2 regions of the Shewanella sp. SP1S2-4 genome follow, and region 1 is predicted to be linked to the other one. Evidence: predicted binding sites of a transcription regulator. Region 1 holds the regulator's gene; the other holds the start of a gene.
The links. Region 1 encodes MetJ, which represses methionine synthesis genes. Its sites were predicted from a motif close to TAGACGTCTAGACGTCTA; they were not measured.

Region 1 (4,741 bases):
CACCAGCGTCACTAAACTTAAGTCTCCACTGAACAAAGGTTTAGCATCACGGCTTAATAAACGGGCAAAGCTACGGCGATAATGTTCGGCATCGGCACTCACTAACGCCACTAAGCCGAGATCTGTGTTGATCTGCTGATCGCTGATCCCTAATGCTTGTGCCTCGGCATCGAGCAATCTTTGCACTTGTTTTTGATTTTCAGCGGTATAGGCAAGCTCAACCCTTTGATGGGCAGACGTCCAATGGGCCAATGGCGTTAAACCCGCGGCGATCAACGAATCTAATAAGCTCGTTAATTCACCAGTGAGCTTAAAGCCGAACAGGACCACAGCATTGAGGTTCGTCACCACAGGCGCGCTCGCAGACGAACTGTGGGGCGCGATTAAGGTAAAGTCGGTGTGGGATGCATAACTTGAGCGTACCGCTAAACTCACTTCGGTATTAAACAAAGGCTGCAGAGTGCGCGAATGTAATACTGGCGAACCTAAACGCGCTAGGCGATCGGCTTCGGCAAGTGACATGCTTTTCAGTAACTTAGCATCGTTGATTTTATTAGGATCGGCATTGAACACCCCTTCCACATCGGTCCAAATGGTCACGCGCTCGATATCGGCAAGGCTGGCAATCAAGCTGGCGCTAAAATCTGAACCATTTCGACCGAGTAACAAGGTATCGCCGCGCTCGTTAGCGCAGATAAAGCCGGTGATCACTAAGCGCTCATTTGGATGGGCAGCTAATAGGGCTTGTACTTTAGCACGGGATTCTTGTACCCGAATTTGCGGCACAGCGGCTTCATCGGCCACTAAAATTGAACAGGCATCCACATGGCTTGCGGCCACGCCAGATTCGCGCAGCAGCGCCGCCATTAAACGTGCCGACCAACGTTCACCAAAGCTCACCACATGGCTAATTTGGTAATCGTTGCGGGTATCTAAGGATAATAAGCTGATAAGCTGCGCTTTATCAGTGGCCAAACGCTCACGCAGATCGCGGGCTTGTTCATTTGATAACAACTGCTCAATCAACCCCTGTTGGTAGCTGATCAGCACTTGTAATTCTTCTTGCCATAGCTGACCCGCATCACGCAGCGCTAATAATTTATACAGGAAATTCGTGCTCTTACCCGCCGCAGAGACCACCACGAGATCATCACTATGACCGTGGGTTAACAGGATATGGGCGACTCGGCGATAACAATCGGCATCCGCTAAACTGGAGCCACCAAATTTATGTAAGTGACAACGTGCCATCTATTATTCCTCTACTGACAAGCCGCAACGGCGGCTAATCCTGCTTGAATATCTGCAACTAAATCGGCGGCATCTTCAATACCCACCGATAGACGCAATAGGGTGTCCTTAATACCCGCCTCGAAGCGCGCCTGCGGCTCCATGGCTCTGTGGGTCATAGTGGCGGGCACGGCCACCAAACTTTCGACGCCACCTAAACTTTCCGCCACGCTAAATAAGCGGAGTGCACCTAAAAAGGCCACGACTTCGGCCTCGCCGCCCTTAAGCTCAAAACTCAGCATAGCGCCAAAGCCTTGTTGTTGCTTGGCTGCAATCGCATGACCTGGGTGATCCGCAAGACCAGGGTAATAAACTTTGCTCACCACAGGGCTTTGCGTCAATACCTCAACAATGCGCTGGGCATTGGTTTGATGTTCACGAATACGCACCGCTAAGGTTCGTAGGCCACGCAGGGTTAAGTAACTATCAAATGCCGACCCCGTTAAGCCTAACGTGTTCGACCACCAATGTAAGCTTTCGCCAATTTGTGCATCTTTGGCAACCACTGCGCCGCCAACCACATCGCTGTGACCATTGATATATTTAGTGGTGGAGTGGATAACGATATCCGCGCCTAACAATAGGGGTTGTTGCAATATCGGCGATAAAAAAGTGTTATCGACCACCACCAGCGCGCCGACCTCATGGCTCGCCTTAGCAATGGCTTCGATATCCACCACTCGCAATAGCGGGTTAGACGGGGTTTCGAGCCACACCATCTTAGGATTTTGCGCGATCGCTGCGGTTAACGCTTGGCTGTCGGTTTGATCGACCACAATCAACTTAAACTGGCCTTTCTTTGCCAAATTAGTAAATAAACGGTAAGAACCGCCATAACAATCATGGGGCACCACCAACAGGTCATCAGGGCCGAGCAATGTGGTCACTAGGGTGATGGCCGCCATGCCAGTGCATGTCACTATGCCAGTGGCGCCCTTTTCTAATTGGGCTAATGCTTCACCTAAAATGCAGCGCGTTGGGTTGCCTGAACGACTGTAATCGAATTCGCGGGGATTTTTATGACCATCGAAGGCGTAATTAGTCGACAAATAAATCGGTGGCACAACTGCACCATATTGAGTATCGCTTTCGATACCCTGACGCACTGCCAGTGTGGCTAATTGACGCTCTGCCATGGGTGGACTCCTAAATTCGGTAGACTGATAGAGATGTCTGGACGTCTAAATGTACCTAAGCCCAACGCCATCGTCAATAGGCGTGAAGACGTTTAGACGTCTGAACATAAAGAAATCTGTTTGCAATCACAAAGAAATAGTAGCAATAATTTGACTGTTCTTTGTAAGGGTTTAAAATCTGCCCCGAATTTAGCGTTATAACAGGTGAGTCAATGACTGAATGGAATGGGGAATACATCAGCCCCTATGCTGAACATGGCAAGAAGAATGAACAAGTAAAAAAAATTACTGTGTCTATTCCGCTCAAAGTGCTTAAGGTCCTTACGGACGAACGAACTCGTCGTCAGGTCAATAATTTGCGTCACGCCACCAACAGCGAGCTGTTGTGTGAGGCATTTTTGCACGCCTACACTGGCCAGCCATTGCCTAACGATGAAGATCTGTCAAAAGATAGCCCAGACAGCATTCCCGCCGAAGCCAAGTTGCTGATGGACGAGATGGGGATCGAGTGGGAAGACATGGAATAGCGACTTGTCGCTGGCAAAGTTACATCACAGTGCTCATCAATAGGGATCGTTAACGATCCCTTTTTGTTTATATGGAATCCTATGTTTTCTATGATAGATCCACAGACTCTTGCCTTGGCCTCGCTGATTGTATTTCTTGGCGCCTTAACCCAGAGCCTGATTGGGTTTGGCCTAGCGGTTGTCGCCAGTCCTTTGCTGTATATCGTCGATCCGCAGCTCGTACCGGGTCCCGTTATTGCCATGGGATTTACCATCTCGCTACTGACCTTATTCCGGGAACGTGGTCATTTAGAATTCAATGGCTTGCAATATGCACTCCTAGGTCGCGTGCCCGGCGGTTTTATCGGCGCGAGCCTGTTGCTGTTTGCGCCTCAGCCCATACTCGGGTTATCCATCGCCGCCATTGTGGCTGTCGCGGTTATCCTCAGCCTGTATAAATTCAGCCTACCAGTGAATAAGAAAACCCTCTTCGGCGCGGGCGTCGTCTCGGGGATTTTCGGTAATATTGCCGCCATTGGTGGTCCGCCGATGGCGATTCTATTGTCAGGCAAAGATGCCTCGCAGTTTCGCGCCGCCCTGTCGGCCTTCTTCATTTTTAGCTCCACCATAGCTATGGTCATTCTGGCGATCACTGGCTTATTAGAATTGAAGCACCTGTGGCTGTCGTTGATGTTGCTGCCTTCTGTGCTTTTAGGGTATTTAGTCGCGGGGCGATTGGTGGGCAGTGTCGATAAAGATAAAACTAAAATGGCGACATTAGTCCTGTGCAGTATCAGCGCCTTAGTGCTAACGGTGAAGTCGGTTATCGAGTTATTACCCCAATAAGCGTCCTGCTTGTATTGACAAATCATCTGAAGATTCAAACAATAAAAAGCACTGACATTGTCAGTGCTTTTTCTTTATCTATCAATATGTAAAGCCAGCTTATACTCAGCTTAAATAGCTTTGCCCTGCGTACACAATAAAGTGTCTTAAGGCGAGTACGCCCGTTAAGCTCGCACAAGCCACCATGATCATCGCGCCCTTAGTGTGGCGAGTCGCGGCGGGTAGCAGCATAAACAGCAATGGAATACCAAAGCCAATACCGACAACGCCTATCCAGAACACGCTTGCCCATAGCCCAGACGTTAACGATGCTAAGGCCGCAGCCGCCGCGCCGCCCTTGAAGTACAAGGCGCAGAACAACATGAACAGGAACAGGATTTCAATCGCCATCACAGGCAATTCTAAACCGTGCATCTTCACTAAAGTTTTGTCGTGGCTGTCCGTCTTAAACATCAGCAACGCCAGTACCGCATTTGCCGCAGCGCCCGCCGACAAACCCGACACTAAAAACAGCGCAGGCAGTACCGCAGTGTTGAGCATAGGATAAGCATTCATCGCCGAAATTAAGAAGCCAGTGTAAGCCCCTACGCCAATGGCGAGGACAAACAACAATACTTCAATCAGCTTTCGAAATGGCATAAGTAACTTAGCGATAGGTGTTAGGAAACCCAAACCCCATTTTGGTAAGTCATCCCGCAGCACAATAATGGCGTACGCAAAAGCTAAGGGAGAATACGCCAGCAGCGCCAGCACCCCGATCGCCATCACAGACTGGAAGTTATAGTGAATTAAGATCAACCAAAAGTGGAAGGGTTTGGTTAAGTCAAACACTAAACAAGCTAGACCTAAGCTAATCGCTACAGGCCCAATAATGGCGGCCGCCTTAAGAATGCTGCTTTCGGCTCCCGCGCTGAGTTCCTTATTCGCCCAGCGTAAACCAATGCCAATCAATAAACTGCCCGC
Region 2 (4,741 bases), on a different contig from region 1:
ATGTTTTTCAATGCAGGTTCAACTTCATCCCAAGTTCGGGTTTTTAGGCCACAATCTGGGTTGACCCATAATTGACGCACGGGTACTTTCTGCGCCGCTTTCTCGATTAACTGCACCATGGCCTCCACACTTGGGATATTTGGTGAGTGGATGTCATACACACCGGGGCCGATTTCATTTGGATATTCAAAATCTTCAAAGGCGTTGAGTAACTCCATCCGCGAACGCGACGTCTCGATTGTGATCACATCGGCATCCATGGCAGCAATCGCGGCAATCGTGTCGTTAAACTCGCTGTAACACATGTGAGTGTGGATTTGAGTCTCATCAGTCACGCCAGCAGCGCTGAGTTTAAAGGCATTCACCGCCCAATCTAAATAGGTTTGCCACTCACTTTGCTTCAATGGCAAACCTTCACGAAAGGCGGGCTCATCGATTTGAATAATGCCAATCCCCGCATTTTGTAAATCGACCACTTCATCACGAATCGCCAGCGCCAGTTGTGTCGCAATCGCATCGCGGCTGATATCTTCACGGGCGAATGACCAATGCAGAATTGTCACAGGCCCCGTCAACATGCCTTTTACGGGCTTGTCGGTAAGACTCTGGGCAAACTCAGCCCACTCGACTGTCATAGCTTTTGGACGACTCACATCGCCGTAAATCAAGGGTGGCTTAACACAACGTGAGCCATAACTTTGTACCCAGCCATTTTTACTAAAACCAACGCCAGCTAACTGCTCGCCAAAGTATTCCACCATGTCGTTACGTTCGGCTTCACCGTGCACGAGTACGTCGATACCCAGTTTTAGTTGGCGTTCGATAGTATCGCGGGTCACTTGCTGTAACTGCTCAGTATACTGAGCATCACTTATCTCGCCCTTACGCCAGCGGCTGCGTAATCCTCGAATAGCGGGTGTTTGCGGGAACGAACCTATGGTCGTAGTGGGTAACAGGGGTAAACGGTATTTTTGCTGCTGCACGCTTTGGCGTACGCTGAAATCACTGACACGCTCGTAATCCGCAGTGGTTAATGCCGCAACACGCTCAATCACTTGCTTATCCGCAGCCTGTGCTTTGGCTTGACGACGAGCGATACAAAAAGCACTGATTTTTTGTGCTTCATCCGAATTAGGCGCCAACAATAATTGGCGAATTTTGCTCAATTCCAACAGTTTCTGCTTAGCAAAGGCTAACTGTTTACGCAGCACAGGTAATAGTTTGACTTCAACATCTAAATCGACTGGGCTGTGCAGCAATGAACATGATGTGCCAATCCACAGACGATCGCCTAAATCACGCGCCACTGCGCCAATACGCTCGGCAATCAAATCGATTTCTGCCGCCCACACGTTACGGCCATTAACCACGCCCACCGACAAAATTTGCTCACTGCGCAACGCATTTGCAAACACAACCAGTTGTTCTGGCGCCGTAACTAAATCCAAGTGCAAACCAGCAACAGGCAAGGCAGATACGAGGGCTTGATGATGCGCAATACCGCCATAATAACTCGCTAAGAGAACCTTAACGTTAGCAGTGCTTAATGCTTGATAAGTCTTAGTCATCGCCGCTTGCCAATGCAGGTCTAATTCTAATGCCAGCACAGGCTCATCTAACTGTACCCATTCCACACCTTGGGCGGCGAAACGCGCCAGAATATCAGCATAAGCCGTTAATAAATTCGGTAATAAACTTAACTTATCGAACTCTTGGCCGACGGTTTTAGCAAGGTATAAGTAACTGACTGGACCGAGTAGAACAGGTTTGGCTTTATAGCCTAGCGCTTGCGCTTCGCTGACTTCATCAAAAAACTGCTCGTAAGCAATCGAAAACTCTTGGTTTTGCGTCAGCTCTGGCACCAAATAATGATAATTAGTATTGAAATACTTGGTCATTTCAGAGGCTGGCGCATCTTGGCCTGTCGGCGCTCTGCCGCGGGCAACACGGAATAAGGTATCGAGATCGATAGCGCCTTCGCCGCGGTGGCGATCAGGGATGGCATTCAAGGTCGCACTCAGGGTTAATACTTGATCGTAAAAGGCAAAATCCCCCACGGGTACTTGCTCGATGCCCGCTGCGGTTTGCCACTGCCAATGGGTACGGCGCAGTTCACTCGCTACTTCACATAATTCGGCTTGAGTACTCTCACCACGCCAGTATTTTTCTAAAGCAAATTTCAATTCACGTCGACGCCCGATACGGGGAAACCCAAGACTATTTAATTGCATACCCTATCTTCCTTTATTTGAGATAAGCCAAATTCGGCACTTGCACCCACCAGATTGTGTTCTCTTGGCACTTTTCAGTATTTCCGCCTTGATAAATAACAATGGGCGTCTGGACGTCTAGAAGTTTATTGTGTTAGTCTCTATTCCAGCAACCGAATTGATTTCAAGCACAACATGAGCGAATTTCACCTGGAGTGAACATGATCGAACTAAGACATCTGCGAACCTTAATGGCCCTGAAGGAAAGTGGCAGTTTGGCGGGCGCAGCCAAAAAACGTTTTGTCACTCAATCCGCCCTCTCCCACCAAATAAAGGAGTTGGAGCAAAGGATTAACTCGCCTATTTTTGTGCGTAAAAGTAAGCCGCTGTCATTCACCCAAGAAGGTGCGCGTCTGCTTCATCTCGCGGAAGAAATTTTGCCTAAGGTGCTAGAAACCGAGACAGATCTTAAGAATGGCCTTGAAACCGAAACCAATCAGTTACGTGTCGGCATTGAGTGTCACAGCTGTTTTCGCTGGTTAATGCCTGTGATGGAGCAATTTAGACAAGAACATCCCCAAGCCGAGTTAGACTTGTCGAGCCGTCACTTGTTCGACTCGCTCAATGCCTTGGAAATGGGTGAACTGGATATAGTGCTGACCTCAGATCCTGTACCTGGGCATTCACTCGCTTATCAGCATTTGTTTGATTTTGAAGTGAAGTTAGTGGTTGCTAAAGATCATCCTCTAGCAAAAGAAGCCTATGTCACCCCTAAGCAATTAGCACACTTGCCTATTATCAGTTATCCCGTACCACTAACGCGTTTAGACATCTATCGCCACTTTTTAGAACCCGCAGGCATAGAAGCGGGCGAGCAAAAAACCTGTGATTTAACCATGATGTTATTGCAACGCATCGCCTGCAAAGATGGTATCGCTGCCCTGCCGAACTGGTCGATAAATGAAGGACATGGCCTAAGCCTCACCACGGTGAAGCTAGGGCAAGAAGGCTTGAAACGCCCTCTGTTTGGCGCCTATCGCCGCCATAGCGCCAACTCAGCCTTGATCCAAAATTGGTTACAACTGGTGGCGAGTGAAGGTTTATCCCGCCAGCAGAAGACAAATTAACACAGGTGAAACCTAAAAAAAAAGCCTGCTGATGCAGGCTTTCTTATTGAATTGTATGATTATTTCATAGGATCAAGCAGCTGTTTAGCGAATCTCAAAATTACAGCGGATTCATCAACAATCCACGCATAGACAAGACACGGCGCAGTATCAACCCTGATGAATTAGGATTACGGGTCTGACGCAAATTATGGGCGATCATAAATTCTTGACGCAGATCCTGATCGAGATCTAACGCCTCGAACGCTTCGATGGTTAAGGTCTGTTGTTGATTATCAATCAATGACTTAATCACACTTAAAGGAAATGACTGTTCGGCATTAGCATTTAAATAGGCAAAGGCCGTAAGTGCGATAATTTGCCCGAACACACTGAACAGAGCTAAGGTTTGTACTTCGTCAGCATCAACCTCCACACCTTCCATCTCCGCTAAACTATCCACCGCATCAGTTGCAATATCTTCAGTCAGCTTCCAATAACCTTGGACCAACTTTTTATAGGGCTGTGGTAGTTCATCGAGGCGTTCTTTTAAATAGAACGTAAAGGCGTAGCGATAAATATTAACTTGACCTAAGCGGACCAAAGCTTCTTTCAAAGAGCGCGTCTTAGGGTTAATCACCCCAGATGCCTGTGCGGAATTACTGCGCATTAACATGTGCGCCGCTAATGCGGGATCGCTCGAGATAATGTCGATCACGTTACGAATGTCGCCTTCAGCGAGGATCGCTTTTTTGAGTGGAATTAAAATCCCTCGGCGGCCAATCACTTGCTCTTCATTCGCTATGATAGCTCTAACTTGAGTAAAAACCTGTTGCTCAAGATCTGTCATAAGACACTTTGCACCTGTTTATTAGCAATAAGATGATTCGGTTACTCTTCACATCATACCCAAAATTTAAAGAATTTCAGTACTAAGTCGCACAATAGCCTAACGAAAAGAATAAAAAATGACTACCTTATATGTAACATCAAATGGTGAAGCAAATAAGGTGCTGGAGGTGGAGATATAATCCCATGTTTTAAAACAATTTTAACATTTCCATTCTTCAAGTCGTCACGAGCCTGTCCGTCTAATAATTTATCTCTATTTCTACAACGAGGGTAAGCGACACCCATTCGCATTTCATTGCAATATGCCTCTCACTTACAATGACCAATTCAACATCAGTGTTGAAGCATAGCATTCCCGCTACATAGTCGACTTTTAGCTCATTACTACTCATCACTCTAGTGCCACAGTTTTCAGCAACAATTGTTCTGTAATGAGCATCATTTAGTATCATGGTCATGAGAATCTTGCCAATATAAGATGACTCAATCAAAGGATACAATTGAGCCTCAAACTGATATCAAAGTGGAAATGTCTTTATTTGGAATTGGCAAACAAACAATCCATTTGAAAAG

Region 2: metE (5-methyltetrahydropteroyltriglutamate--homocysteine S-methyltransferase) is a predicted target of MetJ. The motif match lies at 2,342-2,359, and genes of this name have one in related genera.

The regions. Positions count from the first base shown of each region.
Region 1 covers NZ_JAUOET010000006.1:107,266-112,006, forward strand. Annotated here, with positions in the region: gene Q4Q52_RS08550 (bifunctional aspartate kinase/homoserine dehydrogenase II) at 1-1,251, opposite strand, end outside; gene metB (cystathionine gamma-synthase) at 1,263-2,426, opposite strand; gene metJ (met regulon transcriptional regulator MetJ) at 2,639-2,953, shown strand; gene Q4Q52_RS08565 (sulfite exporter TauE/SafE family protein) at 3,035-3,778, shown strand; gene nrfD (NrfD/PsrC family molybdoenzyme membrane anchor subunit) at 3,884-4,741, opposite strand, start outside.
Region 2 covers NZ_JAUOET010000002.1:323,797-328,537, reverse strand. Annotated here, with positions in the region: gene metE (5-methyltetrahydropteroyltriglutamate--homocysteine S-methyltransferase) at 1-2,231, opposite strand, end outside; gene Q4Q52_RS03630 (LysR substrate-binding domain-containing protein) at 2,432-3,337, shown strand; gene Q4Q52_RS03625 (HDOD domain-containing protein) at 3,438-4,166, opposite strand.